One region of the Peribacillus sp. R9-11 genome, then DNA from elsewhere that is predicted to be linked to it. Evidence: riboswitches for the same ligand, from Rfam matches in the RefSeq annotation. Region 1 holds a riboswitch; each other region holds the start of a gene.
The links. Region 1 has a riboswitch for S-adenosylmethionine ahead of RE409_RS25460 (O-acetylhomoserine aminocarboxypropyltransferase/cysteine synthase family protein). Riboswitches for the same ligand answer to the same signal wherever they lie in the genome.
Positions count from the first base shown of each region.

Region 2: linked by a shared signal. The riboswitch ahead of RE409_RS12155 (Na+/H+ antiporter NhaC family protein) and the one ahead of RE409_RS25460 (O-acetylhomoserine aminocarboxypropyltransferase/cysteine synthase family protein) in region 1 are both predicted to bind S-adenosylmethionine.
Region 3: linked by a shared signal. The riboswitch ahead of metK (methionine adenosyltransferase) and the one ahead of RE409_RS25460 (O-acetylhomoserine aminocarboxypropyltransferase/cysteine synthase family protein) in region 1 are both predicted to bind S-adenosylmethionine.

Region 1 covers NZ_CP133763.1:5,222,244-5,233,385, forward strand. Annotated here, with positions in the region: gene RE409_RS25460 (O-acetylhomoserine aminocarboxypropyltransferase/cysteine synthase family protein) at 1-1,137, opposite strand, end outside; SAM riboswitch class I at 1,241-1,346, opposite strand; gene RE409_RS25465 (thioredoxin family protein) at 1,508-1,816, opposite strand; gene RE409_RS25470 (toprim domain-containing protein) at 1,820-2,185, opposite strand; gene gcvH (glycine cleavage system protein GcvH) at 2,276-2,656, opposite strand; gene RE409_RS25480 (arsenate reductase family protein) at 2,753-3,109, opposite strand; gene RE409_RS25485 (acyl-CoA dehydrogenase family protein) at 3,249-5,036, opposite strand; gene RE409_RS25490 (acetyl-CoA C-acetyltransferase) at 5,119-6,297, opposite strand; gene RE409_RS25495 (3-hydroxyacyl-CoA dehydrogenase/enoyl-CoA hydratase family protein) at 6,377-8,761, opposite strand; gene RE409_RS25500 (YuzL family protein) at 8,973-9,104, shown strand; gene RE409_RS25505 (proline dehydrogenase) at 9,154-10,071, opposite strand; gene RE409_RS25510 (hypothetical protein) at 10,228-10,506, shown strand; gene RE409_RS25515 (spore coat protein) at 10,519-10,854, shown strand; gene rodA (rod shape-determining protein RodA) at 10,979-11,142, opposite strand, start outside.
Region 2 covers NZ_CP133763.1:2,496,905-2,508,046, forward strand. Annotated here, with positions in the region: gene RE409_RS12125 (transporter substrate-binding domain-containing protein) at 1-340, shown strand, start outside; gene RE409_RS12130 (amino acid ABC transporter permease) at 551-1,258, shown strand; gene RE409_RS12135 (amino acid ABC transporter permease) at 1,270-1,983, shown strand; gene RE409_RS12140 (amino acid ABC transporter ATP-binding protein) at 2,006-2,761, shown strand; gene RE409_RS12145 (hypothetical protein) at 3,203-3,358, shown strand; gene RE409_RS12150 (SOS response-associated peptidase) at 3,420-4,091, shown strand; SAM riboswitch class I at 4,420-4,525, shown strand; gene RE409_RS12155 (Na+/H+ antiporter NhaC family protein) at 4,755-6,065, shown strand; gene RE409_RS12160 (alanine/glycine:cation symporter family protein) at 6,489-7,934, shown strand; gene RE409_RS12165 (barstar family protein) at 8,107-8,505, opposite strand; gene RE409_RS12170 (TerC family protein) at 9,062-9,799, shown strand; gene RE409_RS12175 (polysaccharide deacetylase family protein) at 10,288-11,022, shown strand.
Region 3 covers NZ_CP133763.1:4,999,251-5,010,392, reverse strand. Annotated here, with positions in the region: gene RE409_RS24245 (glycosyltransferase family 4 protein) at 1-577, shown strand, start outside; gene RE409_RS24240 (glycosyltransferase) at 605-1,921, shown strand; gene RE409_RS24235 (nucleotide sugar dehydrogenase) at 1,967-3,268, shown strand; gene pckA (phosphoenolpyruvate carboxykinase (ATP)) at 3,807-5,393, opposite strand; SAM riboswitch class I at 5,948-6,111, shown strand; gene metK (methionine adenosyltransferase) at 6,275-7,468, shown strand; gene RE409_RS24220 (gamma carbonic anhydrase) at 7,697-8,215, opposite strand; gene RE409_RS24215 (alpha/beta hydrolase) at 8,428-9,231, shown strand; gene RE409_RS24210 (hypothetical protein) at 9,294-9,689, opposite strand; gene RE409_RS24205 (tRNA 5-(aminomethyl)-2-thiouridylate-methyltransferase MnmM) at 10,073-10,645, opposite strand; gene RE409_RS24200 (tRNA modification radical SAM protein MnmL/YtqA) at 10,642-11,142, opposite strand, start outside.

The DNA of each region.
Region 1 (11,142 bases):
AGGGTGGATAATTAAACTTTTAGCATCCCCTACGTTGGCTACATGCGACCATAACTCTACCGAATTGATAAGTTTTGCTCCAGCTTCGCGTCCACCTTGAATTCCAAAAGTCACAACAGATCCTGCTCCCTTAGGCAAATATTTATCCGCCAGCGCTTTATCAGGGTGACTTCCATTACTAGGGTGCGAAACCCAGTTCACAGCAGGATGATTTTCCAAATATTGAATAACAGACTTAGTATTCGAAAGATGCTCTTTCATTCTCACATGCAACGTTTCTAGCCCCAGCGTAAACTGGAACGCGCTTTGAGCACTTAACGTCGGCCCTAAATCACGAAGTAATTGCACACGAGCTTTTGTGATAAAGGCAGCAGGGCCGACTGCTTCAGAGTATACAATCCCATCGTAGCTTGGATCCGGTTCCGTAAAGCCAGGGTAGTTTGGTGAGTTCCAGTCGAATTTGCCCCCATCCACGATGATGCCTCCTAAGGTGGTTCCATTTCCCAAGAGCCATTTTGTAGCAGAGTGGATGACAATATCCGCTCCAAAATCAATTGGCCGGCAAAGGTATGGGGTAGCAAAGGTATTATCGATAATGAGTGGTATGCCCGCATTGTGAGCAATGTCCGCTACAGCCTCAATATCAAGAATCCTTAGACTTGGATTTCCAATTGTTTCCGCAAATATAGCCTTCGTTCTAGGCGTGATGGCTTTTTTGAAATTTTCAGGGTCATCAGGAGAGACGAACTTCACTTTTATCCCATATTTAGGAAGAGTATTTTCAAAAAGATTATACGTACCGCCATATAATGTAGAAGCGGACACTATTTCATCTCCTGCACCAGCAATATTTAGGATTGACAGTGTAATGGCAGCCATCCCACTTGCGGTTGCCAGTCCGCCGATACCACCTTCCAACAAGGCCATTCTTTCTTCGAAAACACTGACCGTAGGATTATGAAGTCGTGTATAAATATAGCCATTTTCCTTTAAGCCAAATAAATTTGCTGCATGGTCAGTATCTTTGAACAAGTATGCATTGCTTTGATAAATAGGCACTGCACGTGCACCCGTTTCATCTACTTGCAGACCCCCGTGAACACTCAATGTTTCGAAACGCAACTTTTTCTCTGCCATAAGATTTCTCCCCTTTTTCTATGGATTTAGTTGGATTTAAGAATCAGGCCTTCCTCTTTTAACAAGCAAAAAAACCACTTCATAAGAAGAGGCTTATATACTCTCCTCATCTTCCAGAGCCAATACTCTGTTGGAATTAGCACCGTATATAAATTTATACCGGTTGCCGGGCTTCGTCGGGCCAATCCCTCCGCCACTCTTGATAAGAACTATTAAATTTAGCAGTTACTTTCTTAATTCAAAATATAGCACTTTAGAATTATCCAGTCAATCAATTATTTGAATATTCTTATTTCAATTCCCCATCAACTATATCGTTTATTCACTACTTTTCTACAGCTAAAAAGCCAACCCATATTGGATTGGCTTTTTAGCTTATTTCCTTAAGCACTCCGTACAAATAAGGAACAGACTGAAAGGCATAAATTTTTTTCCGCAGCTGCCCTTCTTTAAATAGTAATAAACAAGGTACACTCTCAATTTCATATGATTCGGCGATTGTTTGGACATAGTTCATATTCATCTTTCCTGCCTTCAAGTCTGGAAAAAGCTCCAATGATATCGTAAGCATCCTAGAAGCCACCTGACAGGTCCCACACAAAGGTGTATATAAATATAAGCAAAAGGTTTCCCCTTCTTCAACAGCAAGCCTACAATCTTCTTCTTTCAATTCTTGCATCAATTAGTCGTTCACCCTTTGACTTAAAAATTTCATTTTCACATTCATATTGGCAGATAGGAGCACTGTAGCGATATGATGTTCGGGGGCACTTTCCACTTCTTTGTACATTTTATTGATATACAAGTGGCTTGCTTCTGGCATTTCCCTTCGGAATTGCTTCCGTAGCTTTTCTCCTGAATCATCTGCGTCAAAAAGGAGATAAACATCACGGTCCACCATTTCATCTACTAACTCATCCAGCTTAGTTAATGAAATGGTCCCATTTGTACATCTTATTTCCACATCTTCATTCAAAACGGAGGCAACTTTTCTTCTATCGGAACTGCCTTCTACAATGATAACTTTATCAAATTCGCCCCACTCCATGTCATCACTCCATCTCACGAATTGTGTGCATGCTGCCTTTTTATAAACTGAAAAAGAGAGCAGGCCTATTTAGACCCTCTCTCCTTCATTTTAACCGTTTATCAGGCTATCATATTCTTCAGCGCTCATCAGGTTTTCAACGTCACTGATATTTGATGGTTCAATCACGATCATCCATGCTTTTTCAAAAGGAGATTCATTTACGAATTCAGGATTGTCATTCAACTCTTCATTTACTTCAACAACTTTACCACTGATAGGAGCATACAGCTCAGATACAGTTTTAACAGATTCAACACTGCCAAATGGCTCGTTCGATTTCAATTCAGCGCCAATCTCTGGAAGCTCAACAAAAACGATGTCCCCAAGTTCGGACTGAGCAAATGCTGTAATTCCGATGCGTACTGTTCCATCTTCTGTTTTGACCCATTCATGTTCCTTTGTGTAACGAAGTTCTTTTGGTGTTGTCATCATTAATTCCCTCCATAGTACATCTTATTTTATCTATTACATTATAAGGTAGATTTTTTTTAAAAGTAAGGAATTAACCAAATATTTCGTATTATTTTAGTTCCAAGTCTGTTCGAATTGTTCTTCTTTGAAACCAACTGTCACTTTTGTGCCGTCCGTAACAATCGGCCTTTTAAGAAGCATACCATCAGTAGACAATATATCTAGCATTTCTGCTTCAGAAGCTTCTTTCAGTTTGTCCTTTAAACCCAGCTCCCGGTATTTTTGCCCACTAGTATTAAAAAACTTCTTCAGCTCTAATCCGCTGGTATTATATAGTTGTTCGATTTCTGTTCGAGAAGGCGGATTTTCTACTATATGAATCGCTTCATATTGCAGTTCATGACTATCCAGCCACTTCTTCGCATTACGGCATGTGCCGCATTTTGGGTACCAATATAATGTTAAGCCCATTGTTTCACCACCTATCAATAGAATACCCGTTTTTTCTGTGCAATACAACGAATTCTCCTTGTCTTTCCATCGTGAAAATTTCACACGTAATAAAGGGAATACCCGATTACGGGAATTCCCTTTAAAGGTTGAACTTTGATTATAGTGCGTATTTTTCAGTTTCGATTACCTTAACAGAAGCTTCGCGTTTTTTCGCAATGACATTGATTGGGTTGTGTCTAGTCAACTTGCGAAGTGAAGAAAGCATAATGCGAAGAGTATCGCCTGTTTCAACGGCAATTAACGTTTCTTTTGCATGCTGTTCTATTTCATTGAACGCTTCTTGAACGAAAATTTCAGTGTACAATACCTTTTGTTTATTCTTTTCTAAACCTGTAGTCGCAATTGCTTTTTCTGTACGTAAAACCACAGATTCAGCAGCGTATGCAAGGGATGCGATATCAGCAATGTTAGATAAGATTTCTTGTTCTTGATCAAGTTTCTTGCCGTATTTCTGTGCTGCAAGACCTGCTGCCAAAATACCGATTTTCTTAGCATTTCTAACCAGCATTTTTTCTTGTGCCAATGGCTCATCGCTAGGCTCTTCAGGCATCATCATCATTAATTCCTCTTGCAGTCCCTGTGCTTTTTGTAGAAGAGGAAGTTCTCCTTTAAGTGCTTTTTTCAGGAATGTTCCCGGAACAAGCAAACGGTTGATTTCATTTGTGCCTTCGAAAATCCGGTTAATACGAGAGTCACGGTACGCTTTTTCAATTTCATATTCCTGCATGAAACCATAACCACCATGAAGCTGTACGCCTTCATCTGTTACGTAATCCAATACTTCAGAAGCGAAGAATTTATTCAAAGAACACTCAATTGCATATTCAGCGATCGCTGCTGCCATTGATTTTCCATCTTTCACTTGCTCATCAGTCAGCTTGCTTTGTCTTTGATCATAAAGACCGACGGTACGGTATACAGAGCTTTCTGCTGCATAAATTTTAGAAGCCATCGTTGCAAGTTTTTCTTTCGTTAGGTTAAAGTCAGAAATTTTCGTTTTGAACTGCTGACGTTGATTTGTATAAGCAGCAGTAATTTCAAGAGCGCGTTTAGATCCGCCGACTGCGCCAACACCCAATTTATATCGGCCAATATTCAAGATATTGAAAGCAATAACATGCCCTTTTCCAGCTACGCCAAGAAGGTTTTCAACTGGAACATGTACGTCTTCCAGGATTAAAGTACGTGTAGATGAGCTTTTTATACCCATTTTCTTTTCTTCAGCGCCCGTAGATACACCTTGATATTCACGCTCTACAATAAAGGCAGAGAATTGTTCGCCGTCGATTTTAGCATATACACAGAACACATCCGCAAAACCTGCATTGGTAATCCATTGTTTTTCACCGTTTAAAACGTAGTGAGTACCTTCTGCATTTAATTTCGCTGTCGTTTTTGCACCCAATGCATCAGATCCTGAGCTAGGTTCAGTTAAAGCATAAGCAGCAATTTTTTCGCCCGTTGCTAGCAATGGAAGGTATTTTTTCTTTTGTTCTTCATTTCCAAATAATACGATTGGCAAAGATCCAATCCCTACGTGTGCACCGTGAGTGATTCCGAACCCACCTGCAAGCGCCATTTTTTCTGTAATTATTGCCGAGCTAATTTTATCAAGACCAAGCCCGTTATATTCTTCAGGAACGTCAGCACCAAGTAAACCGATATCCCCTGCATGCTTCAGTAATTTTACAGAACGGTCGAATTCATGATTCTCTAAATGCTCAACTTGCGGAAGAACTTCATTCACTACGAAATCTTCAGAAGTTTTGGCAATCATTTTATGCTCATCAGAATAATCTTCTGGTGTAAACACTTGATTATACGTAATATCTTCTACTAAAAAGGCGCCGCCTTTTATGAGGTTATCTGTTGTTTGTTTGGACATGTTATTTCCTCCTAAATGATTAATGATGATTAATTATCTTAAGCCCGCCGGAATTGTTGATAAACTTTCGATCGAGATGGAATTACGCTAATAATTCAAATACTCCAGCAGCACCCATACCGCCACCGATACACATTGTAACGACTCCGAATTGTTGGTTTCTGCGCTTCATTTCATGAAGTAGGCTTAATGTTAATTTAGTACCGGAACATCCTAGTGGATGGCCTAGGGCAATAGCTCCACCATTGACATTGACAATCTCTTCATTCAATCCCAGCTCACGAATGATTTGAATGGATTGAGAAGCAAAGGCTTCATTCAATTCAAATAAACCAATATCAGAAAGCTCAAGACCTGCTAGTTTCAAAGCTTTTGGAATCGCAGCGATCGGACCAATTCCCATAATTTCCGGTGGTACCCCTGCTACGGCAAAGGAACGGAACTTACCAAGTGGCTTCATCCCTATTGAAGAAGCTTTTTCTCCATCCATGACCATAACTGCAGCAGCTCCATCACTCGTTTGTGATGAATTTCCTGCTGTAACGGATCCTGTCACAGAGAATGCTGGTCTTAATTTCTTAAGCACTTCAAATGTTGTGCCTTCACGAACGCCTTCATCTTGTGCAAACTGGAATGACTTTTCCTGTAATTTAAGATCCGGACCTACTGAGCGAATGGTTACATCAACCGGAACGATTTCATCTGAAAACTTTCCTTCAGCAATGGCCTTAGCAGCCCTTTGATGACTGCGCACAGCAAATGCATCCTGTTCTTCACGCGAAATACCGTATTTTTTTGCAACGGCTTCAGCTGTGTGACCCATCCCCATATAGTATTCTGGTGCTGTTTCCGCAAGTTGTGCGTTCGGACGGGTTACATGTCCCATCATTGGCAAAAGACTCATGGACTCTGCTCCACCTGCAATGACCGTATCACTTTGGCCGAGCATGATTCTTTCCGCTCCATAAGCAATACTTTGTAATCCGCTTGAACAGTAACGATTAATTGTTATAGCTGGTACTGTGTAAGACAATCCTGCTAACGCACCAATATTTCTCGCCATATTCAGCCCTTGCTCCGCCTCAGGCATTGCGCAACCGATAATTAAATCATCAATAGAACCTTCATAATTTCCAGCACGCTTTAACGTTTCTTTTACAACAAGAGCCCCTAAATCATCTGGTCGAACGTTAGCAAGAGAACCCTTTTTTGCTCTTCCTACCGGAGTCCTTGCTCCAGCTACTATTACCGCTTCTTTCATGAGGATCCCCCTTACTTCATTTTTAAGCTATCAATCTATTAACCTTCATTTGCAATCTAACCGTATTTTCACTTATCCATTAGTTTCGAAGTGGTTTCCCTTTTACAAGCATATGCTGCATTCTTTGCTGAGATTTCGGAGTAGAAATTAGTTTTAGGAAAGCTTGTTTCTCTAGGTTCAAGATATACTGCTCATCTACTTCTGTACCGTATGGAAGTTTTCCTCCGGCCAGGACGTATGCAAGCTCTTTAGCTATGACAAGGTCATGATCAGATAGGAAGCCGGAAAGGCGCATGGATTCTGCCCCTAAAAGAAGTGTGGCATAACCTGTTTCACCGACCACAGGAATTTTTGTACGAACTGGAGCTGTATACCCTTGGTTATACATGGAGATGACTGCCTGCTTCGCATCATATAATTGATGATCTGCGTTCACACTTATTCCATCAGAAGAATTAAGGAAGTTATTCCCGCGTGCTTCTTCAGCAGAAGTCGAAACTTTTGCCATCGCGACTGTTTCAAATACTTGATTAGCCACTTTCTGCAAATCAAAGGCGACGCCCTTTGGCATATTCTTCAGCGTTTTTACATAAAGTTCTTTTGTTCCGCCACCGCCTGGAATCAATCCAACACCAGCTTCTACAAGACCCATATATGTTTCTGTCGTTGCTTGGATACGTGCAGCAGGAAGAGATACTTCCGCACCGCCGCCAAGTGTCATATTAAATGGCGCTACAACAACAGGTACAGCACTGTACTTAATCTTAAGCATTGCCTTTTGGAATTGGCTGATAACCATATCCAATTCCAAAATATTGTCATCTTGTGCTTCCATCAACATCATGGCAATATTAGCACCTACACAGAAGTTTTTGCCTTGGTTTCCGATCACCAGACCTTTATAATTAGCTTCTGCTTCATCGACTGCGGCATTGATCATTTGCATGATATCAAGACCTATTGCATTATTTGGTGAAGTGAATTCAAGAAGAGCCACTCCATCACCAATATCAATCAGACTTGCACCGCTGTTTTTCTTGATTACGCCTTTTTGCTTCTTGATTGCTTTAAGGTTAATCACCTTAGGGTTTTCAAGAAGTTCTTTATATTCTCCATTATCATAGTAGAAAACTATGCCATTTTCTTCTTTGTAAAAAGAAGTGATACCTTTTTCCAGCATATCCTTCACCCATTGAGGAACAGTAACTCCTTCTTGTTCTAAACGTGCTACTGATTTTTCAACACCAATCGCATCCCACGTTTCGAAAGGTCCCATAGACCAGCCGAAGCCCCATTTCATTGCTTGATCGATTGCCACAATATCATCGGCAATATTCCCAAGCAGTTGTGCAGAATACACAAGAGCTGGATTTAACACATTCCAAAGTAATTCACCAGCACGGTCATCGCTATAAACAAGCGCTTTCATTTTGTTGGCTAGACCCTTGGCCTGTTTAGCCATTTCAATAGAAGGAGTCTTTAATTTTTTACGGGCTTCATATTCAAGAGTTTCAGGATTCAGCTCAAAGATCTCCTTACCCTTTTTCACAAAAAATCCTTGTCCGGACTTGCTTCCAAGCCAGCCGTTTTCAAGCATCCTATTCATGAAACCCGGTATTTGGAAAACTGCTTTTTCTTCCCCTTCCACCTGGTCATATACATTTTTAGCAACATGTGTAAAAGTATCCAATCCAACTACATCAAGCGTCCGGAATGTCGCGCTTGTCGCTCTTCCGATTAATGGACCAGTTACCGAGTCCACTTCACCAACGCTGTATCCGCCTTTTTGCATTTCACGAAGGGTAACTAGCAAACCATAAGTACCGATGCGGTTTGCAATAAAGTTTGGTGTATCCTTTGCTTCGACAACACCTTTACCCAGTACATCTTCGCCGAATTGTTTCATGTACTCGAGCACTTCTGGAGATGTTTCTTTAGTGGGAATGATTTCTAACAATTTAAGATAGCGCGGCGGATTGAAAAAGTGAGTTCCTAAGAAGTGCTTTTGGAAATCCTCTGAGCGGCCCTCTGCCATAGCTTCAATTGAAATTCCAGATGTATTGGAAGAAATGATGCTTCCATGTTTACGATGTTGATCAACCTGGGCAAATACACTTTGCTTCACTTCAAGTCTCTCAACGACTACTTCAATAACCCAATCGACGTCTTTTAAACGACTTATATCATCTTCCAGGTTCCCGGCTTCAATTAACGCAAGATTTCCTTTAGCTGAAAGCGGAGCTGGTTTTTGCTTTAAAAGTTTAGTAATCGCAGTTTGGCTGATGCGGTTACGTACTTGTTTATTTTCTAATGTAAGACCTTTTTTCTTTTCATCCTCTGTGAGTTCACGAGGTACAATGTCCAATAATAAAGTCGGAATGCCGATGTTAGCAAGGTGTGCAGCAATCCCTGATCCCATAACTCCTGACCCTAGAACAGCAGCCTTTCGTATTTGTCGAACCAAGTTTATATCCCCCTTACACAATGTATTGAATGAATGCTCATTCATTTTTAATTCAAAAAAATTTTGAATATTTTTTCTTATTACTAATATAGAATATAATTGGAAATTCCGCAATGATAAAACTGGAAAAAAATAAATTTTTTTATCATATTACCTTTGATTAATTCTCCTCCTTTTAGTAGACAATAACGACCAGGAGGTGACTTATACAATGAAGCGTAAAAATAATCCTTCTAATAGAGCTGTGAGTGCCGCAAGCGTTAAAGGCAATGCCGACCCTGGTCGTGAGCGTCAGCAAGGGATAAATAAAGTAAACAGCCAGAACAATCAGTACAAAAAATAAAGTCGTTATTAGAGCAGCCGTCCCTTATCCGGGCCGGCTCTCGATTTAGCTATTTTTTAAATAGTCCCTTTAAAACGAAAGCAATATTGGCCGGCCTCTCTGCAAGGCGGCGCATGAAATATCCGTACCAATCCGTACCATATGGAACATACACTCTTACCTTATATCCTTCTTTTACGAGTTCAAGCTGCTTTTCATTACGTATGCCGAATAACATTTGAAATTCAAATTGATCAAGAGAGATCCCTTGCTCTTTGACTAAGCTCTTCGTATAATCAATAATTTTATCGTCATGGGTGGCAACAGCTGTGTAATTTCCATTCAGCAGATGCTTCTTAATGATCTTTTTAAAATTATCATCGACATCAATTTTCTCTGGAAAAGCTATTTCCCGAGGCTCTTTGTAAGCTCCTTTAACAAGTCGTAGATTCGGGTTGTATGCATTCAACTCCTCAATGTCTTTCTCTGTCCGATAAAGATAAGCTTGTATGACCGTCCCCAGTTCATTATATTCAGCCTTTAAGTTTTTGAATACATCCAAAGTTGGCTGACAGCGCGGAAAATCTTCCATATCAAGTGTTACGAACACCCTATGGGTTTTGGCTTCTTCTAATATTCTTCTCATATTATTCATTACGACTTGTTCTGATATATCCATGCCCATCGACGTCAATTTCAAAGATAACTGTGAATCCAGATTTTTTCTGGAAATCATTCGAATGGCCTCTATACACTGATCTGCCATCTCATTTGCTTCTTGTTCATTATCAATGAATTCACCTAAATAATCGATGGTTACAGACAGCCCTTTTCGGTTTAAATCTGCGATAGCTGCAGCTGCCATATCCAACGATTCTCCAGCCACAAAGCGGGATGCCCCAAACCGCAATCCATATTTTTTCGCTGCCTTTGTCATATTTTTGTTCTTTGATAGAAAAAGAAATAGATTTCTTAATATTTGTTCCATCTGCATTCCCTCCGTATCTTTTCTTCGGAAAATAGATGTATTTCATAAGAATATTTTACCATTTAATTCAAATTCCAGATATCCAAACATCAAGAATAAAAAAATTGTTAATGGGAAAATTAAAGTCGTTTAGATAACACTTAAGGAGGTAGACTGATGGAACAACAAAATTCATTTAACAGCCAACAACAGTCCACCGGCTTCATGAAACAACCGCCGGAAATGGTTTCTGTAAAAGACAGTTTATACTTATCTGATATGCTTGCATGGAACCTGATTGCGATTAAAAAGGCACATTTTTTTGCGGCTCAATGTAAAGATCCACAAATTATTGATGCGTTAAACCGCTGTGGACTAATGCATCAGCGCCATTACGATACCATTCTGAATCATTTAAATCCAAACCAATATCAGAGTCAACAACAATTCCAGTAAGGAGGGTTCTTGATGCCCAACCAAAACAAAGTCCAAAATCCAGAGTCTCCTGTGGCAAAGACACCACAAATGAATGATCGGGATTTTATTAATGATATGCTTGCAACGGAGAAGTACTTCTGTAACTCTTTATCTGTTGCCCTACATGAAATGAGTAACCATGCGTTATTCCAAGACATTTTCTCAGTTTCGAAAGAAAATCAGGAGATGCAACGTGAGCTTTATAACCTTATGTTCGAAAAAGGCTGGTATAGTTTAGAAAAGGCTCAATCCAATAGCTTAAGCCAAACCTATCAACAGTTTTCGGGCTATAAAAACCAATTCCCATATGGATCAAACATTCAATAAGGACATATATATGAGCTGAGATGCACTATAATTCAGTTCCTTTTGTTTGTTTTCTCAATAGCTGTGGCAACAACCTCATTTAAAAGAGCCGGCCCACAGCGAAGCGTGGACCGGCTCTATATATTTAGATATCCGTTGAAAACATATACTTTTTATAGTGATACCTGATGCTGAATATTAGGCCCATGGCCATCATATTCCCCATTAGCGAGCTTCCTCCATAACTGATAAATGGAAGTGGAATCCCCGTAATCGGTAAAAGGCCTACCGTCATTCCGATGTTCTGAA
Region 2 (11,142 bases), 2.7 Mb from region 1:
TAAGGACAATAAAGTAAAATTAAAAGCCGGAGATGCATTCACAGTTGATGTAGTTCAATGGGTAAACGAAGGCCGTGTAGACGGTGGAATAGCAATTGAGGGAGCTTTTAAGAAGCAAGTAGCAGAAGATGGTCCATATCATAATTTAAAAAATGATCTCGTTTACAATGAATTCGCAGTAATCAAAACTTGGCCATTGTTTAACAAAAAAGAACAAGAATTTGCAGACGCTTATGATGAAGCAATCAAAAAGTTAAAAGAAGAAAAGAAGACAAATCAGTTAAGTACAGAATTTTACGGAAGAGATTTGTTTGAGGTATTGGAAACTGTAAAAAGATAACAACACTCTAATCTACCAGAGCCTAAAAAAGTCAATCACTGAGGCTATACTTGTCACTTTCTTATTTTAGGTTGTTGAGTGGGTAACCTCAATTCAAACCTAAAAAGTAAAGGAGTGGCAAGTTTTTGTATATATACCTCTAATATTGAAGAATGATTACGTTTTGAATATTGAACCTTTTAAATAGGAAAAAGAAGATGGATGTGAAACATGGAGAAATACTTTGATGTAAATTACATAGTTGAATCAGTACCAATATTAATTCCTTTTCTAAAAGTAACATTAATGGTTGCTGGTCTTTCGGTCCTATTCGGGACAATCCTAGGTTTCATCTTAGCAGCCATGAAAATAGGAAATAGTAAAATTGCTAAGAAAATTGCCTATGGGTATACAACAATATTAAGATGTACACCATCTATTGTTCTCCTATTTCTAACTTATTATGGGATTCCAGCAATTGCAGATAATTTTGGCGTAAACCTAAACGACATTGACAAAGCGGTATTTGTTGTTATTACCTTTTCGCTTCAATTTGCAGCTGCCATGTCTGAGGTTATCAGAACATCGTATGAATCTATAGATAGAGGGCAATTTGAAGCTGCAGTAAGTGTAGGATTAAGTAATACACAAGCGTATTGGAGAATTATTTTACCGCAAGGTTTTGTAGTTGCTTTACCAAACTTCGGTAACAGCTTACTTGAGTTGATGAAAGAAGGAGCCCTAGCATATACAATCGGATTGATAGATATCATGGGGAAAGCAGAGCTTATAATCGCTGGGAATTATAATACTCATGCATTAGAAATTTATCTTGCTTTAGCTGTTATTTACTGGATATTATCGATTGCTATTGAACAACTATTCTTAAAATTAGAGAAGGTATTTAGTAAAGGAAAACAAGTGATAACAACTACATAGGGGGTGACAGAGTGTCAGAAGGATTGGATTATAAATTTTTAGTGGAAACCTTTTTTGTAGCATTATCAGGGGTGCCCACGGCGTTATTCATTACAATTGTAGCTTTACTTGTTGCGCTTCCGTTAGGATTTTTGCTTGCTTTAACAAGAATAAATCAAATTCCAGTTTTAAATCGTGTAGCACAGATATATGTTTCCTTTGTAAGAGGAACTCCTGTCATAATTCAAATTTTTATTATTTATAGCAGTGTACCCTTACTGCTAGCTTCGATATTTGATAAGTATAACATCGAAATGAATGTATACGATGTAAATCCAATTTGGTACGCATTCATTGTTTTTTCATTGAATACGACAGCTATTCTAATAGAAGTGTTTCGTTCAGCAATAAGCACAGTGAGTAAGGGACAACTAGAAGCTGCTTATTCAGTCGGATTAACAAATGTCCAAGCATTTAGAAGAATTATCATTCCACAGACATTAGTTGTAGCATTACCAAATATTTGTACAGCAACAGTCAATCTAATTAAAGCAACATCTCTCGGATATGCATTGTCATTGCAAGAAATTACTCTAAGAGCCAAGGTAGCTGCCAATGTAGGCTACAATTATGTTGAGGCTTATATTGATATCTTTCTTGTATACCTGATTTTATGTAGTTTAGTAGAGTATTTATTTAAGCTGTATGAAAAACGTTTAAGTAGGTATAGAGCAGTAGGTATTTGAAATGAAGCAGGAGGTGGACATGATGTTAGAAATTACAAATATCCATAAATCATTTGGAGAAAATGAGATTTTAAAAGGTGTAGATTTAAAAATAGAAAAGGGTGACGTGGTAGTAATTCTGGGCCCAAGCGGTTCAGGAAAGACAACATTACTTCGATGCATTAACTTTCTTGAAAAAGCAGATCAAGGACATGCAATTTTTGGGGATATTGATGTAAATCTTAAAACAGCATCAAAAAAGGCGATTCATGGAATTAGGCAAAAGATAGCTTTTGTATTTCAAAATTATAATCTGTTTAATAATAAAACGGCATTAGAAAATGTGACAGAAGGTCTTGTTATTGGAAGGAAGATTGCGAAAGCCGAAGCAAATGAGATTGGTAAAAAAGCATTAGATAAAGTAGGTCTGTCAGAAAAATACAATGCTTACCCTATTGAACTATCAGGTGGTCAGCAACAAAGGGTTGGCATTGCGAGAGCAGTAGCTTTAAATCCTGACATTATTCTATTTGACGAACCAACTTCTGCACTTGATCCTGAACTTGTCGGTGAAGTTTTAACAGTAATGAAGCAAATAGCAAAAGAAGGAACAACCATGTTAGTAGTCACGCATGAAATGTCTTTTGCAAAGGATGTAGCAAACAGAGTAATATTTATGGATGCTGGTGTCGTAGTAGAAGAAGGATCACCTAAAGATATTTTTGTGAAACCAAAAGAAGAAAGAACAAAGAAGTTCTTAAAAAGAGTCTTACCGGAGGATTATATTTTTTACATTTAATTTTTAAATGAAATTAAGAGTTAATAAGAAAAGGGTGAATTTTTGAAGCTGATCCAGAGCGATAGATTAATAGCGATCACTCTATACATATAAGTAATTAAAACAAACGCATAGTAATCCATACTTGTGTTGAAATAAAAAATCATTCTTTTCAGTAATAATCAATGAAATTATGGGCTTCAGTGTAGCCTATATGAAGTAGTCAAAAAACGAATTACCTATGAAAACCTGCTTGGGAATTTCGTGTAAATAACTAGTGATCCTACGAGATGAAATTAACTCTTCACTTTATCACTAGATTAAAAAAATTGCATAATTGAACGTATGTTTTCAATGCTTTTCTCCTTGCGTTTAGTTAATTGATGACGGTGCTCTTTAGTTTTTACAAGTGTGTTTTTGGTTTATAATAACAATTATCAAGCCATATCAGGGGGTGAAACTTTGAATGAATATAATGTTACAGTTAAGAATGGCAGCACAGTAATTCTGTCAGAAATTATTAAAGCTGAAGATGAAAGAGAAGTCGTTGGCACACTATTGATTACTAGCGAATTATTTAATCAACCTTTTACTGACATTAGGATTTTAGAACGCTAATTTGTTACTGAACTCTCCATTTGTTACAATCATAATAAATCTTAAAACAGTAGGCGATATTATGTGCGGGCGTTTCACCCTTTTCACAGACATTGAAGAAATAATTGACAGGTTTGATATTCAAGCGCCATTTAATGCCGAGTACCAATTCAGCTACAACATAGCACCTTCTCACTCTGTCTTATCCGTTATTAATGACGGATCTAGGAATCGACTTGGATATCTTCGTTGGGGACTCATACCTTACTGGGCAAAAGATGAGAAAATGGGCTACAAGATGATTAATGCCCGAGCGGAGACCATTGCTGAGAAAACAAGTTTTAAGAATTCGTATAAGAAGAAACGGTGTTTGATACTTGCCGACTCTTTTTATGAGTGGAAGAAGACACCAGAACGTAAAATACCTATGCGAATAAAACTTAAGAGTAATGCCCCATTTGGAATGGCTGGTCTCTGGGAATCATGGAAATCACCTGAAGGTATCACGATATATTCCTGCTCAGTTATTACCACTACTCCGAATGAGCTAATGACTAGTATTCATGATCGCATGCCAGTTATACTTAAACCTGAAGATGAAAAGACTTGGCTGGATCCTTCAATTAATGATACTGCATATCTACAGCAATACTTAAAATCATTTGATACTGAACAGATGGAAGCTTTTGAGGTATCGAATGATGTGAACTCACCTAAAAATAATTCACCTAAGTTAATACACCAAATTTGCTGAGAGGTCCTAGGACCTCTTTTTGTTTTTCTCTTTTCAATTAAAGGTGAAGTACTTTATCATCATTCATAAGTTCCTCTTTACTCATTTGAAAAAAACCTCTTTATAAAATACTTTAGGCTACACCTTGCGGAAATACATAAAATACTGTACTCTTATATTTGCTTTTCGATGCGGGTATCGATGTCACTTTCCTAGAGTGAATGGATGAAAAGCTAGGACTGCAAAAAGACAACTTAGCAATCGAACAATGCAGTGCACTTGTTAACCTGCCTGATTCTTTACTCGTAGACATCGGAACATTTGATAATATCATTACGTAATTTGGATCTTCTTATCAAGAGAGACGGAGGGACTGGCCCGAAGATGTCTCGGCAGCAGACTTAATAGGAGTGCTGTGCCAAATCCAGCAGGCGAATACGTCTGAAAGATGAGGAGGGTGTTTTTTATAGATTAAAAGACCTCTTCTTATTGTTTAATAGAAGAGGTCTTTTTTCACGTTCGATGGTTTAGCTTTAGCTTCGTATTGGCTATTATGCTTTTGGAGTCATGCTTACAATAATATGAAAGAAATGTTGGATCTTACTAGAATTTTTTACCGAATTAGTTCAATGAATAAGGGCTATGACATATTTGTCATGGGAAAAATAAAAAGAGGTGTTCATCATGAGTACAAACAATAAAGGGAATCCTTGGGCTTTAGTCCCATTTGTCGTTTTTTTAATTTTATTTATAGGTTCCGGGGTTATTACAAGAGATTTTTATTCATTTCCGGTGATTGTGGCGATTGCGATTGCATCAGCGGCTGCATTGGCAATGAATCGAAAAGAGTCTTTCAATCAAAAAGTTGAAATCTTTTGTAAAGGTGCCGGGGACTCCAATATTATGTTAATGGTTATCATTTTCCTTTTGGCCGGTGCTTTTTCAGAAGTGGCGAATGGAATGGGTGCGGTAGAATCAACGGTGAATCTTGCGTTATCGGTATTTCCGCAAAATCTATTAATGGTAGGTATTTTCATTATCGCTTGTTTTATTTCTCTATCTATGGGGACAAGCATGGGAACAATCGTAGCGCTAGCACCTATAGGTGTAGGAATTAGTGAACAAACCGATATTTCGCTTGCCCTTTCAATGGCCGCCGTTATCGGTGGTGCGATGTTTGGTGACAACCTATCTTTCATTTCAGATACGACAATCGCAGCTGTTCGAACGCAGGGAACGAAAATGAAGGATAAGTTTAAAGTGAATTTTTTCATTGTTTTACCTGCGGCCATCATCACATGTGTCATCCTTGGCTTTTTAACAATGGGTGAACAAGCAGCTATCTCTCAACATTCCTATAATTGGGTGAAGATTCTACCTTATATTTGCGTTTTGATCACTGCATTAGCTGGAGTCAATGTGTTCCTTGTCCTCTCCATCGGTATTGTGTTTGCCGGAATTATCGGGTTAGCGGATGGTAGTTATCAACTGATGGGCGTCATTCAAAAAATGGGGGATGGAATGGCGGGAATGTATGAGATCTCTTTTCTTGCCATTTTAATTGCTGGTATGGTGTCAGTCATCAAACATAACGGCGGCATCGATTATCTTCTCCACGTCGTGACCCGTAATAGCAAATCAAGAAAAGGTGCTGAATTCAGCATTGCCGGTTTAGTCGGTTTGACAAATCTATCTACGGCAAATAACACGATTTCTATTATCATTGCCGGTCCGCTAGCCAAAAATATTGCGGAAAAGTATGGCATCGATCCCCGTAAATCGGCGAGCTTGCTTGACGTTTTTGCTTGTTGTATTCAAGGGTTAATTCCATATGGGGCACAACTGCTTGTTGCGGCGGGGGTAGCACAAATTTCACCTGTAAGTATTTTACCCTATTCTTTTTACCCAGTATTAATTGGGATTTGTGGAGTCATAGCCATTTTGATTGGTTTTCCGCGATTTTCAGGGAGCGAAGAGAAGAAACATACTTCTTGAAAAAGTGAATTAAACAGAAAAACACCCTGAATCTTTAGATCTAGGGTGTTTTTTTATATGCGTCCATTTTAATAAATATATATTTAGCTTTTATTCATAGAACTCTTTACAATTTTGATCTTAGAAGGGTTCAATTGAAAGTATCAGAAATCGTGGGAGAATAATTATTTATATTTAGAAATGATACAGAATATTATATCATTCTTATTCTCGATGGGAGTTTCCCGATTCATTCCTCAAATTTATGAATGAAATAAATTGAATGGTAGGATATAATAGATTATTGTATTGGGGATTCATTCTTGAATCTCCCTTTTTTACTATGGACTTCTATCGTTTATCTTACCGAGAGAATGGGGAAATAAACAATGGTTGTCAATTGCTATCATATATAAGTTAATAATTAGAGGTGGTTTGTTTTTAATGGAGATGTTAGGAAGTTTTATTAGTGGAACAAATGATTTACTGTGGTCAAAAATACTGATTATTATGCTGATTGGATTGGGTCTTTATTTTTCCGTTCGTACGAAGTTTGTCCAATTCAGAATGGTAGGGGAAATGTTCAGGCTTTTGGGAGAAGGTGCCACAGCGGATAAAAAAGGTGTGACATCGTTTCAGGCTTTTTGCATCAGTACTGCTTCACGGGTTGGAACAGGTAACCTTGCAGGTGTTGCCATAGCCATCACAATGGGTGGTCCAGGAGCCGTTTTCTGGATGTGGTTAATAGCACTTATCGGGTCTGCCTCTGCCTTCATTGAAAGTACACTTGCACAAATTTATAAGGTCAAGGATGGCGATACATTCCGAGGTGGCCCTGCTTATTATATGGAAAAAGCATTGAATGCCCGTTGGATGGGTATCACGTTTGCTGTATTGATTTCGCTTACATTTGGGCTTGCTTTCAACTCTGTACAAGCCAACACGATCACAAGTGCGTTCAATGAATCGTTTGGGATCGATAAGTGGGTTACGGCAATCATCCTTGCTCTTGTTACGGCTGTCATCATTTTTGGAGGCATTAAAATGATTGCAAAAGTATCTGAAGTCATCGTACCGATTATGGCAGGAGCATATGTGATAGTAGCATTGATTATCATTATCATGAATATTACCGAGTTACCTGGTGTTTTTGTTTTAATCTTTGAAAGTGCTTTTGATGGATTAAGGGAAGTTGCTGGCGGAGCACTAGGCGCTGCCATGATGCAAGGAATCAAGAGAGGTCTATTTTCTAATGAAGCCGGGATGGGTAGTGCCCCTAATGCAGGTGCGACAGCAGATGTCAGTCATCCCGTAAAACAAGGGCTCATTCAGTCTCTTGGTGTATTTGTGGATACGCTTGTCATTTGTAGTTCGACCGCCTTCATCATTTTGTTCTCAGGCCTGTATACATCGAAGGAAACAGATGGTATAGTCCTTACCCAAAATGCACTTGGTACGGCATTAGGATCTTGGGCTGGCATTTTCCTTGCCATTATCGTACTGTTATTCGCCTTTAGTTCCATAGTTGGTAACTACTATTATGGAGAGTCGAACATTGGCTTTATTAATGAAAATAAAGTTTGGTTAAACTTATATCGTATCGCAGTCGTTGGGATGGTGATTTTCGGTTCGCTTGCTTCACTCAAGTTTGTATGGGGTCTAGCTGACTTGCTGATGGGGTTAATGGCCATTATCAACTTAATCGCCATAGCCTTACTTGGAAAAATTGCATTTGCTGCACTAGCCGATTATCAAAAACAAAAGAAGAGTGGAAAAAACCCAGTTTTCCATGTAAACAATATTAAAGGTTTGAAGAATGTGGAATGTTGGGGTGATCCATCCGATAATGTGGATGAGAGTAAGAGCAATCGAAAGTTAAAGATAAATTAAGGCATTTCAGCTTGTAGAAAAGTCCCTTTTTTTGGGACAAGTCTATAAGCTTTTTTTGTATAGGCGATGTTAAATCTAAATGTTGATATGTATACATTAAGAAAGGGAACTCTTGATACATATTAAGTTCCCTTTTTAATTCAACTAACGCTACCCTTTACTTGATTAAGGATTACTCCAAAATCAACGTTATATTTTTATTATCAAGGATAATTTCTTCTACCCAATTAAATATAGTTGAACCAATGTTCATTTTTGCATCCCTTATTTCTTTAATTACTTTTTCTTCATTACTTGGATGGCAATTTTTCAACATCTCATTCAGTATGGTTATTGTTTCTCCGTACACTAAATCGATTTTAGATTTGACAGAATTTCTCCAAAAAATTGTATATTCTTCTTCAACTTCTATATCACCGAAACCACCAAATAAAATATCATTAAATGCATCGAGACTTCCATTCCACTTGTATTTTCCAGAGAGAACTACATTCGAAAACTCGTTACAGAGTCCATTAAAGTCCGAAAAATTTTCACCATCTAAGACAAAAACTTTGTTAAATTTAATCACCTCTAATACATCATTTTCGTTATTTTAATTAAATCGCCTTCTTCAACTCAATACTTCTTTAGTGAAATAAGAATTAACTCGTCAAACTGAATTTTGACATAGGACGTAACTTCTATATATATTTTAAACGAACTTCAAGTTTTAGAGATAGAAAAAAATTATTAAAAAAACTCCTTCCTGAATTTAAGAGTTTAGACTTCAATTCGGCTAGTGTTAAAGGGTTAGAGAAAAATAGTTCTTGCCACTTCTTATGAGGCAATGGGAGCTAAAATAGTGGATAGCATGTTAACTAACATTGCAGATGATAACTTAAATTATTCGTTTATAGGTGGGAGAATATCAGCATATAAAAAGCATATGTCCTTTCTTATTCCACTATCGGGGCAGAAGAGTTGAATAAGGAAGTGGATACGTTGAGACAATATTGGAATAAGAAAAAGGCAAACTTTCTTTAATATGGGCTGGGTGAAATATAATACCGATAATACAAAACGTTATTAAACTCATGTAGCATACTTATACTGGCTTATGAAGTGATAATTTATAGGGGGATAATATGGAACTTTCTTTATTATTAGAGTATGGCTGGGTATTAATTATTTTGATTTTTTTAGAAGGTTTATTATCTGCAGATAATGCTTTAGTTTTAGCTATTATGTCAAAACATTTACCAGAAGAACTGCAAAAAAAAGCGATTAATATTGGGTTGCTATTAGCTTTTATATTTAGGATTGGTGCAATCTTTATTATTTCGTACCTTTTCCACGTTTGGCAAGTTCAAGCAATTGGGGCTGCTTATTTAATTTTCATCTCATTAAAACATTTACTAAAAAAGGACCACGGAGAAAAAGAGAAAAAAGGGAAAAGCTATCGTATGACTATTGTGCAAATTGCATTAGCTGATATCGCCTTCGCTGTTGATTCTATTTTAGCAGCGGTAGCTCTTGTCATTGCCCTGCCAGATACACCAATGGGGGAAATTGGGGGGATGGATGGCGCACAATTTATAGTTATTTTATTAGGAGCAATTGCTGGTTTAATTGTTATTAGGTTTGCAGCAGGCTACTTCGTTAAGATATTGACAGAACGCCCTAGTCTTGAAACTGCAGCAATGTTACTCGTTGGTTGGGTTGGGTTTAAGTTATTAATGCATACTCTTGCGCATCCAGCCTTGCACATTATTCCTCACGAGTTTGTTGAAGGACCTATTTGGAATACAATCTTTTGGTCAGTAATGCTGCTTATTGCATTAGGTGGATGGTTTTTATCTAAAGGAAGAACAGAAAAACAGTGAAGCAAAATAAATATATTTGTCTGTAAAAAAATAACGATTTTTAAATTGACAAACGTTCATTCCGTTTACTAATTTTGAGTTATTTGATAATTAAACGAAAAAGTTTTGTTCAACTAAGGGGTGCTTTACTTTAATAAGGGAGGTTGCTGCGGCAACCTTTTTTTCTTACCTACTAAAGGGGGAGGTGAGTGGTGGAAGGAAAAGTTCATCAAGAAGTTGCATATCTTCTTTCTAAACTCTGAAGAAGAAATTGATGATGAAGAATAACAGAAATTCTTATTAAGCAAAAAGGGTTATTGGTGAAGGAGGACTTATAAAAAAGCCGATTCCTTAGTGTTTTAGGGAATTACTTTTCATTTGGGAATATCAAAGTCACCATTGATCAAAATGGAAGATAGAATGAAATATGAGAGAAATCATAATAGAACTATGCTTTTGAGGAACAATAAATTGAAAAGATATAAAAAGGATACAAAGCGAGGAGTTTTATGAAAAAGATAGCAATGTTTTTCCTATGTCTTCTTATCTTAATTTTTCCATCACAAGTTATTGCTCAACGAAAAGTACCTATTTTAATTTATCATTCGATTGACGAGTTTAATGGACACGGTTCTATGGAGTTATATGTAACCCCAAAGAATTTCGAGAAACAAATGATTTATTTACGAGACCATGGCTACACATTATTAACTTTTGATCGATGGCAAGACATTAATAAAGTAAACAAACCCATTTTCATTACCTTTGATGACGGATACAAAAACAACCTGAATGCATTTGCTATCTTTCAAAAATTGAAAAACGAACGTTTTAAACCATCTGGTACCATGTTTGTTATATCTGACTTTATTGGTCGCTCAAACCGATTATCGAAATCGGATTTGAAAACGATGGCTGATTCGGGTATGATCTCAATTCAGTCTCATACTGCTACACATCCTGACTTGACGAAAATTAAAAATTATGAATATGAAATGAAAGGGTCCAAAGATAAAATTCAAAAAATAACGGGCAAACCAGTTTATGCACTTGCGTATCCATACGGGAATTTCAATGACAAAGTCGTAGCAGAAACGAAGAAATATTATTTGTTTGGACTTACGACAACTCCTGAACCATTTTCTGAGAAGGGCATTAAAGACGAACTCTATCTTTTACCACGAATCTATATCAAATATTCAACTAGCCTTGACGACTTTGCAAAGATTGTTGACAGAGAATGAAGGCGGTTCCTATTCCAAGTAATTGCTTTTTCTATTGGACCTAAGGGAAAAGTAATAGTGCTTATAAGCTAATGGATCAGAAACAAGGAAAATTTCAAATAAAAAAGGAGGATGAAATTA
Region 3 (11,142 bases), 220 kb from region 1:
AAAAAGACTTCCACCCATTTCGGAAAATAGAATTAAAGTCGTTTATACGGGTAATATCGGACTTGCCCAAGATATTAAAAAGTTAATAGAAGTGGCTGAAAAACTGAAAGAACATAAACAAATTGAGTTTACGATTATTGGATATGGATATCGAATGTCCGAAGTCCAAGACGAGATTTCCTCTAAAGGCTTGACCAATATAAAGGTCATCAAAGCGATGAATAGGAGGGTGACTCTTAATGAAGTATCCTCTTCCCATATTGCGTATGTAAGCTTAGTTGAGAAGGATGTCTTTAACAAGGTGCTGCCTGGAAAAATAATCGACTATATGTGCGTCGGAAAACCGATTGTCGGTGATGTCGCCGGGCGTGCCAGACAAATGATTTCAGAAGCGCAATGCGGGATGGTGGCAGATAGTAGAAAGGTTGATGAAATCAGTCAACATATTCTAACAATGGCTTCTGAGAAAGCTTTACGCGAAGAGCTTGGTGAAAATGGCCATCGATATGCGGAACAAAATTTTCTATGGTCAAAAAATATTCAAGGGCTCATTAACGTGATGGAAGCATCTAGCTGACGGATATCTGGAAAAGTGGAGGTAAAAATGGCGAAGACGGTATGTATGTTTGTGTGGAATCATTTTACCAACGATGCACGGGTTCTAAGGGAATGCACTGCTCTTACCGAAGCAGGTTATGAAGTCGACTTAATTGCGATTCATAACTGGAAAAATGAAGAATTACCCAAAAAAGAGAAACATAAAAATGGATTTAATGTCATTCGAGTGAATAATCGCTGGGAAAGACTTAATAGAGTACTTAATATCGTAAAAAAAACAAAAAATAAGATGTTTGAATTGACTGTTCTCACCTTATTGGTTTGGAATACCTTGTTGAACATGAACCTGATAACGGGCTGGATCAGTACTGTCGTATTAGTCGGTGTTATGGCGCTTCTTGCAATAATCGCCACAATTGTTACGAAAACGAAACTACCGATTCTTTTGACAAGAAGCTATATTTTTTTTCAAATGGTTCATTACGGCCGGAAAAAGAGGTATGACTTTTACCATTCGAATGATTTGAATACGTTAATGCAGGGAGCAATCAGCAGTAAATTTCTAAGACGTAAAAAGCTCATATATGACTCTCATGAAGTTCAAACAAGCAGAACCGGTTATAATAGCCGGATTTACGGGATACAAGAGAAGTTTCTATTAAAATTTGTCGACGAAATGATCGCCGAAAATCATACTCGTGCTAAATATAATGAAGACTTATACGGTCTGTATCCGAAAGTGGTCCATAACTACCCAATCCCTACATTGCCTGAGGAAAGTACAGTCGTGGATTTACACGAGTTGCTCATGCTGCCAGAGGACGAGCCGATATTGTTATATCAAGGCGGCATTCAAACGGGCAGGGGGTTAGAGAAAGTGGTTGAGGCTGTGCCGATGATGGAAGCAGGAACGCTAGTTTTTATTGGAGATGGAAAGATCAAGCCTGAGTTAATAAAAAAGGTAGAGGCAATGGGTCTCGAACATCGGGTGAAATTTATCCCGAAGGTGCCGGTTGACGATTTGCTTCATTATACGAAAAATGCATATTTAGGTTTTCAGGTATTGAATAATGTCTGCTTTAATCATTATTCTGCTTCTTCCAATAAGTTATTTGAATATATGATGAGCGGAGTACCCGTCATCGCCTGTAGCTTTCCAGAAATTCAAAAGGTAGTCGAGACTGAGAAAATTGGTGTGTGTGTCGACTCCCATGATCCCCGTTCTATTGCGGACGGAGTCAATTATTTATTAAAACATCCAGAAAAAAGAGCGGAAATGAGCAGCAACTGTCTGAATGCCCGCCTTAAATACAATTGGAAACAAGAGAAAGAAATCTTCATCCAAATCTATCAATCAGCTTAACAAAAACTAGAATACTAGAAGAAAATATGATGAGGAGTGGTTATTATGAAATTATGTACAATGGGACTAGGTTATATAGGACTTCCAACATCTTTAATGTTCGCAAAACACGGTGTAGATGTTGTTGGCGTGGATATCCATCCTGATGTTATTACTAAATTGAATAATGGAAAGCTCCATATTGAAGAACCTGGACTAGAAGAAGTGTTAGATGAAGTGCTAGATGCTAAACGATTTCGTGCTACCTTGAATCCGGAGTCTGCGGATGTTTTCATCATTGCGGTCCCAACTCCAAACAATGAAGATCAACACCAATCCTGTGATCTTACCTATGTTATGCAGGCAACTTCAAGGATTCTTCCTTTTGTTCAGAAGGGAAATGTCATCATTATCGAGTCGACGATTGCACCAAGGAGCATGGATGATCATATCAAGCCATTGATTGAGATGACAGGGCTAACGATCGGGAAAGACATCTTTCTCGTACATTGTCCGGAACGTGTCTTGCCAGGGAGAATTCTAGAAGAATTGGTTCATAATAACCGAATAGTCGGCGGCATCACAGAAGCCTGCTCCTATAAAGGAAGTCTTGTCTATGAAACTTTTGTTAAAGGGGAAATCATTCGTACGGATGCGAAAACGGCTGAAATGTCCAAGCTGATGGAAAATACCTTCCGTGATGTTAATATTGCTCTTGCGAATGAGTTGGCTAAAGTTTGCTTCGAATTGGATATCAATGTATTAGATGTCATATCAATGGCAAATAAGCATCCACGTGTAAATATTCATCAACCAGGACCAGGGGTAGGTGGACATTGTCTCGCGGTCGATCCTTATTTCATTGTCGCTAAAGCTCCTGAGACAGCTAGAATCATCAAATTAGCCCGCGACACGAACGTTTCGATGCCGTATTATATCGTCAATTGTGTCAGGATGTTACTTGAGGGGATCCGTAAACCAAAGGTAGCGGTTTTTGGACTTGCCTACAAAGGAAATGTAGATGATATCCGTGAAAGCCCGGCCATTGATGTTGTAAATATACTAATGAGCATGGATCATGTGGAAGTATCCTTGCATGACCCACATGTCCAATCTGGGAAAATGCCAGTCGTTTCTGTCGAAGACGCTGTAAAAGATGCCGACCTGATTCTTGTCTTAACCGATCATAATGAATTTAAAGAAATGGATTATGATAAACTATCGAACAAGATGGCTCATAAAATGATTTTGGATACTCGGAATTGCATTGATGCTAATAAACATAACATCCAAATTGCCAACTTAGGCAATGTATTCGAATATAAAACAGAACATTTGAAAGAAGTAAGGAAAAAAATGATTATCTAATAAACAACTGATTCTGCAAGGCCGGATATGATAGGGATATAAAGGGTGTTGACTCAGTCAGCACCCTTTATAGTTGTGCAACATGTTAAAAAAATCATTTGAAATAATAATAGGGATCGGATAATTATTATATGTTCTGTAAATATGACTTCCTATGGGACATGGGAAGAGCAGAATTGGTTGGCTTGGCGCCACCTTCTCCCTATTTATAGGTGGCGGACCAAGAGGGAGTGGAATCATACGTATGAAAAAAGTATGATGAACTTTCTAGTTTATTATATTGGCAAACAAGGCTGTAGAGGATTTGGCTCAGGAGACCTTTGTCTGGGCTTTTGTGAAACAAAGGGGATAAGACACCAGCTGGAACATAGGAGACAGCCTCTTGGCTGTTTTTAATTCAAAAATACTGGCGCTTCAGGTTAATGTGGCTTTTACAGGAGTAAGATCGTGATGGCCGATTTATCGTTTAGATTAGTCAGTTTATAAAGAAAGGACCAAGCAAGTTTCGCTTGGTCCTTTTGTTTTCTATTTATTAAGATTAAGCAGTCGGACCGCCAAGTTCTTCAATTTCACTTGGAACGTTTCCGAATTTTTTAAAGTTTGCACGGAATTGAGCAGCAAGAGCTGTTGCTGTTTGTTTATATGCAGCAGGATCTGCCCAAGTCTTGATTGGTTGAAGCACTTCGTCAGGAACACCAGGAACATGAAGTGGAATATCCAAACCGAAGATATCGTCTTTGATAGTCTCGATGTTTGCTAATTCGCCTTCAAGTGCTGCTTGTACCATTGCACGAGTGTAAGCAAGTTTCATACGGCTACCAGTTCCGTATGCACCGCCAGTCCATCCAGTGTTGACAAGGTATACTTTTGCGCTATGCTCGTCAATTTTATCTCCAAGCATTTCAGCATAGCGTGTAGCAGGAAGAGGTAAGAATGGTGAACCGAAGCATGTTGAGAATGTAGCTTCTGGTGAAGTTACGCCTCTTTCAGTACCAGCCAATTTACTTGTGTACCCACTTAGGAAATGGAACATTGCTTGTTCTTTAGAAAGTTTGCTGATTGGAGGCAGTACGCCTGAAGCATCAGCAGTTAAGAAAATGATTGTATTTGGGTGTCCTGCGATACTTGGGTTCACGATGTTATCAATCGCTTGCATTTGGTATGCAGCACGAGTGTTTTCTGTTAATGAACTATCATCGTAGTTTGCTTCACGTGTTTCCGGATCAACAACTACGTTTTCCAATACGGCACCGAAACGGATGGCATCGAAAATTTGCGGTTCTTTTTCACGTGAAAGGTTAATTGTTTTTGCATAGCAGCCGCCTTCGATGTTGAATACACCGTTAGAAGACCAGCCGTGCTCGTCATCACCAATCAGTTTGCGATTAGTGTCTGCAGATAAAGTTGTTTTACCAGTACCAGACAGTCCGAAGAATAAAGCGACATCTCCTTCACGTCCTACGTTAGCAGAGCAATGCATTGGAAGGATTCCAGCCTCTGGAAGTAGGTAGTTCATGATTGAGAAGATCGATTTTTTCATTTCACCTGCATATTCCGTTCCACCGATTAAGATAGTACGGCGTTCAAATGAAACGATGATGAATGTTTCGGATTGAGTTCCGTCCACTTCTGGATCTGCTTTGAAATTAGGTGCAGAAAGAATCGTGAATTCTGATTCGTGACCTCTTAGTTCTTCTTCATTTGGACGGATGAACAAAGTGTGAGCGAAAAGATTATGCCAAGCATATTCATTTACAACTTGGATAGGAAGACGTGATGTTTCGTCCGCGCCAGCAAAACCTTTGAAAACAAAGATCTCTTCTTTTGCTTTTAGGTAGTCAACTACTTTATTATATAGTTTATTGAATACTTCTTCAGAGATTGGTTGGTTTACGGAACCCCAATCTACTTTGTCTTTCACAGAAGCTTCGTCTACGATATATTTATCTTTAGGTGAACGGCCAGTATATTTGCCTGTTTCAGCTTTTACTGCGCCAGTTGATGTCAGAACGCCTTCGTTTCTGCTTAATACTTTTTCAACCAATTGGGGAACTGAAAGTTGAGTTTGTACATTATTTCCTGCCAATAATTGGTGTAACTCATTAGAAACATCTACAGAATTCATATATGAGGTACCTTCCTTTGTTTTAAGTTTTTATATTACAATTAGTATAACACATTCACTTAAATAGTCTATACTATTTATTTTTTTTTGTGATATTTTTTATATGGTTTCCTTAATCATTTTTTAAAATGCGTTATGAACCGAGTTCGGGTTCCTGCATATACTTGAATGGAGGAATCTGAACTGGGTGGTGTAATTAGGAAGAAAGCCCATTATCAAGATTAGAATCTTGATCGAATGGGTCTCGTTTCAGGAATATAAAAAAGGTTTTATTCTTTTAATTAATAGGAAGAAATTAAGAAAAGAACAACTTGCTATTACATCAAAAGGCAAAATCCTAAAAAGTTATTATGCGGTTCGAAGTCAGATTTTTCAAGTTCTTTTATCTATGGTAATTTTCTACATTTTCGTTTGTTTTCTACATCGAAAATCCAATAATGACAGAGGATTAGCACATTTTTTATCGTGAAAGCTGTGATGGGGAAAAATGTTCTTTTTCGAAAAGCATTGACAGATTCCGACCAAATACGATAATATCTTAAATTGTACGGATTCTCTTATCCCGAGTTGGTGGAGGGACAGGCCCTTTGAAACCCAGCAACCTGCCATATTGAACTTGACTCCAAGATCAATCGCCGAAAATAAAGCGATAGTTCTTCAAGGAATAGTGGTGATGGTGCTAACCTGAGCAAGGTAAAAAACCCTTGAACGATAAGAGTGAAAGGATAGATGACAGAATTTTAAACCTTTCCTCATTTGCCAGGGAAGGTTTTTGTGTTTTTTAGTAATTCTGTGTCTATAGTTGAAGCTAATAAGGGAAAACGAGTTCCGTAAAAAAATCAGGCTTTTGCCTACAACATACTAACTTCCGAGGAGGAAATATGATGTCAAAGAAACGTCTATTTACTTCTGAATCTGTTACAGAGGGCCATCCGGACAAGATTTGTGATCAGATTTCAGATTCCATTTTAGATGCTATCCTTGCTAAGGATGCAAATGCACGTGTTGCGTGTGAAACAAGTGTAACAACAGGTCTTGTACTTGTTGCTGGTGAAATTACAACGTCCGCTTATGTGGATATTCCACGTATCGTTCGTGATACGATTGCAGGAATTGGTTACACACGTGCGAAATACGGTTTCGATGCTGAAACTTGTGCCGTATTGAGTTCTATTGATGAGCAATCTGCTGATATCGCAGCTGGCGTAGACAAAGCGTTGGAAGCTCGTGAAGGAAATATGTCAGATGAAGAAATCGATGCAATCGGTGCAGGGGACCAAGGGCTTATGTTCGGTTTTGCTTGCAATGAAACAGAAGAGCTTATGCCACTTCCGATTTCATTAGCTCATAAACTTTCATTCCGCTTGTCTCAAGTTCGTAAAGATGAAACGCTTGCTTACTTACGTCCTGATGGTAAAACACAGGTAACCGTGGAGTATGATGAAAATAATCAACCTGTAAGAGTTGACACAATTGTTATTTCAACACAACATGATCCAGAAGTAACTCTTGAGCAAATTCAAGCTGACTTAAAAGAACATGTGATTAAAGCAGTTGTACCAGCTGAATTAATCGATGCTGGGACTAAGTACTTCATTAACCCAACTGGCCGTTTTGTAATTGGCGGACCTCAAGGGGATGCTGGTCTTACTGGACGTAAAATCATCGTTGATACGTACGGCGGATACGCTCGTCACGGTGGCGGTGCATTCTCCGGTAAAGATGCTACAAAAGTTGACCGTTCTGCGGCATACGCTGCTCGTTACGTTGCGAAAAACATCGTAGCTGCTGGCCTTGCTGACAAAGCGGAAGTACAATTGGCATACGCAATTGGTGTGGCAGAGCCTGTATCAATCTCGATTGATACATTCGGAACAGGAACAGTAAGCGAAGAAGTACTAGTTGATCTAGTACGCGCTAACTTCGACCTGCGTCCAGCTGGTATCATCAAAATGCTTGATCTTCGTCGCCCAATCTACAAACAAACAGCTGCTTACGGACACTTTGGCCGTACAGATGTTGATCTTCCTTGGGAACGCACAGATAAAGCTGAAATTTTAAAAGCACAAGCGTAATCAAATAAAAGTAAAAGGTGCCTCGCAACTAGCGAGGCACCTTTTTCAATTGTGAAATGGATTAAATTTGTCGACTAAGGGAATAATTCAAGAAATCCTATTTAAACCAGCCATTTAGTTTTTTTTACTCGTGAATTATGTAGTTTTTTACTCGTGAATTTTAGTTTTACTCGTGAGTTTTAGTTTTTACTCGTGAGTTATGCAAGTTTACTCGTGAGTTTACATGAATTATTTAATGCGTTCTGCATGTTTATAGTATTGTCCTTTTTCAGCATATTCTCGGACGATACGTTCCATATCCTTGCGATCTTCATCGTTAATTTCGCGTACGACTTTAGCTGGACGGCCGAATGCCAATGTGTTTGGTGGTATGACTTTGCCTTGGGGAACAAGACTTCCAGCACCGATAAAAGCTCCTTCCCCGATCTCTGCTGCATCAAGTACAATCGACCCCATGCCGATTAGAGCTCCTTTACGAACTTTGCAGCTATGTAAAATAACCTGATGGCCGATGGTTACTTCGTCCTCAATAATTAATGGATTATTTGGACTTTGGTGAAGAACGCTGTTATCTTGTACACTTACTTTATTACCGATTATTGTAGGGGCTACGTCGCCACGTATAACGGTATTAAACCAGATTGACGTTTCGTCGCCGATTTTCACATCACCTGTCACGACTGCATTTTCAGCAATATAAGCGCTTTCAGAGATTTCAGGTTCTTTACCTTTAAATGGATAAATAATCATTTTTAATCATTTCCTTTCCGAAGTAGATGTTTTTATGTATTATTTTAATATACCGTATGTAAATAGACTTGGCTATTTATAATAAAAATGTAGAACTTGTTAGACTTCCTTTTTGTCGAAAATCATGAATATGGTTATAATTTATATATATTATTTTTCAGCTATCATTGATCGTATACAACAAGAGAAAAGTGAAAGGGGGATTTCGAATGTGGAAATGGGAGACAGAAGGAGACGCAAAAGGCGTCATTGTCATCATTCATGGGGCAATGGAGCATCACGGCCGATATAAGTGGGTAACACAAATGTGGCTTTCAGCCGGATATCATGTTGTCATGGGCGACCTTCCTGGGCAGGGGATGACAACTCGCGCCTACCGGGGACATATCGATTCCTTTGACGAATATTTAGACGAAGTAAAAAGCTGGATAGAAGATGCCTTCGAATATTCGCTGCCAGTCTTTTTGCTTGGACACAGCATGGGTGGTTTGATTTCAATACGCTTACTTCAGGAAGAAGAGTGGGATATTGCAGGGGTGATTTTATCTTCACCATGTCTGGGCCTCGTGACGAAGCCCCGCAAGTTCTTAACAGCCATTTCGCATGGTTTGAACCTCGTGATGCCTAAGTTCAGAGTCGATTCCGGCTTAACTCCTGAAATGGCTACGAGAAGTTCTGAAGTCCGTGAATCAGATAAAAATGATACATTATACATTACAAAGGTTTCGATTCGCTGGTATCGTGAGCTTGCACAGGCTATGAAGGATGCATTTGAAGAGATTCCTGAATTTCAGGATGTGCCTCTTTTGTTGATGCAAGGCGGAGATGACCGAATCGTGAATAAAAAGGCGGTTCGTGAGTGGTTTAATTATAACTTGGCTAGTGAAAAACAATACAAAGAATGGCCAAAACTGTATCACGAAATCTTCAACGAACCAGAGCGGGATGACGTATTCCAATACGCATTGAGTTTTGTTGAAAATCGTTTAAAAATATTAGGGTATGTTGTTTGAAGGTACATACTGCTGGATAAATATAAAAAGCTGCTGAAGCGATTATCAGCAGCTTTTTTGTTTTATCCAGCGTTTGTAAGTAATTCGTTCGACTTAATGACGGGTGCCCAATAAGTAACCGGATACATAAATTGGTTCAAGTGTGTAAGCTCTTTTTTATTGGATAAGGCAGCAGACAAAAGGTAAATTGATTTGAAGCTTAAGTCATTCGCGAATAGGTCTAAGAGGGTCGCCTTCATATTCATGATCTCTTCATTTCCTTGAGTGGAAATCACTAAATCGAGTTGAGGCAGGAATTTATCAAAATGATTTTCAAACTGTTTCAGGTCTTCTACCGTTGTTTGTTTCTCTGTTAATGAGTTAAGGGAGCTGACAAATTCTCCATATTCCTCACTTGTGTCTCGTTTGATTTTTTCAGTCAATATATCTGTCAGTATTGCAGTCGACAAATGTTCCATTTTTCTGCACCTACTTATCTGTTTTTAATCATTATAATAGTTATAGACTAAAAATTCAAAAAGTTCTGTTTGGTAATATTTTAAGATGATTTGTTTGCAATAAGAATAGTATCCCTTTAACAAGGGGATGAATATATCTCAACTTATCTAAGGGGAAAGGTGTTCAAAGTAAATGTAATCTAGAGCGAATTTAGTAATGACTGCTTTTTTTGTTCATTCTTATCAGGAAGTTTGCTTTAACAAAGAGGAAAAAAATCATATTTTTTGGTAATAGTCACTGGCTTGCCCTGTAACATGTGTACTATTGCTTACTCATAACACATGGGAATGATTTTTTCGATGAATATGAAAAACACCGTTTTAATGAACGGTGTTAATTGTGGTTATCTCTTTTCAATTGCCACTATGAATGGCGGATTATTGGTTTGATTAATGAAGTCATATTTCAGGACATGGGCTTTTTGCTGAGGGAGATCCTGAACATAGTGTAATAATGCGTCCCGTTCCGTAGCACCTTCTGGATGACCGTGATAGATGACGAGGATGATGATACCTTCGGGAGCCATCATTTCGAAAAGCTGTTCAATTGCAGATATCGTTGTATTAGCTTGGGTGACTATTGATTTGTCTCCACCAGGAAGGTAGCCCAGGTTAAAAATAGCTCCAGTAATATTCCCAAAATGTTCTTTGCTGATGTATTTGTTCATCTGCTCGTGTCCGTCATGAACAAGAGTGCAGCGTTCATGCATACTTTCAGCCTTCAGTTTAGCTGCTGTGATTTGAATGGCATCTTCTTGGATGTCAAAACTATAGACATGCCCTTTTTCACCAGTTAGTCCTGCAAGAAAGACAGTGTCAAAGCCGTTGCCCATAGTGCCGTCAACGGTAATGTCCCCGGGTTGAACTGCTTTTTCAAGCAGAAGTTTTGCGAATGGCAAAATGCGATCCAGCTTCATCGTGATGGTACCTCCATATGATAATTTTTCCCCTGCCAGCTGTTGCGGCGTTTCAATTCGGCATCAATAGCATTCAATACATCCCATTTATTGACGCTCCACATCGGGCCAATCATCAAATCAATCGGACCGTCTCCAGTTATGCGGTGAACGATCATTTCAGGAGGGATTATTTCCAACTGATCACAAACAAGATTGACATAATCGTCTCGGTCAAGAAATTCAAGCTGGCCCTTTTCATATTGCTTGACCATGGGCGTCCCTTTTAATAGATGAAGTAAGTGAATCTTAATGCCCTGCACATCTAGTTTCGCGACTTCACGAGCTGTTTCCATCATCATTTCGTAGTCTTCTTGAGGAAGGCCATTAATGATGTGGGAGCAAACTCGAATGCCATGTTTGCGCAGTTTATCAACGCCTTCTTTGTAGCAATCAAAATCATGAGCACGGTTGATCATCGTGGCGGTTTTTTCATGAACGGTCTGCAGGCCAAGCTC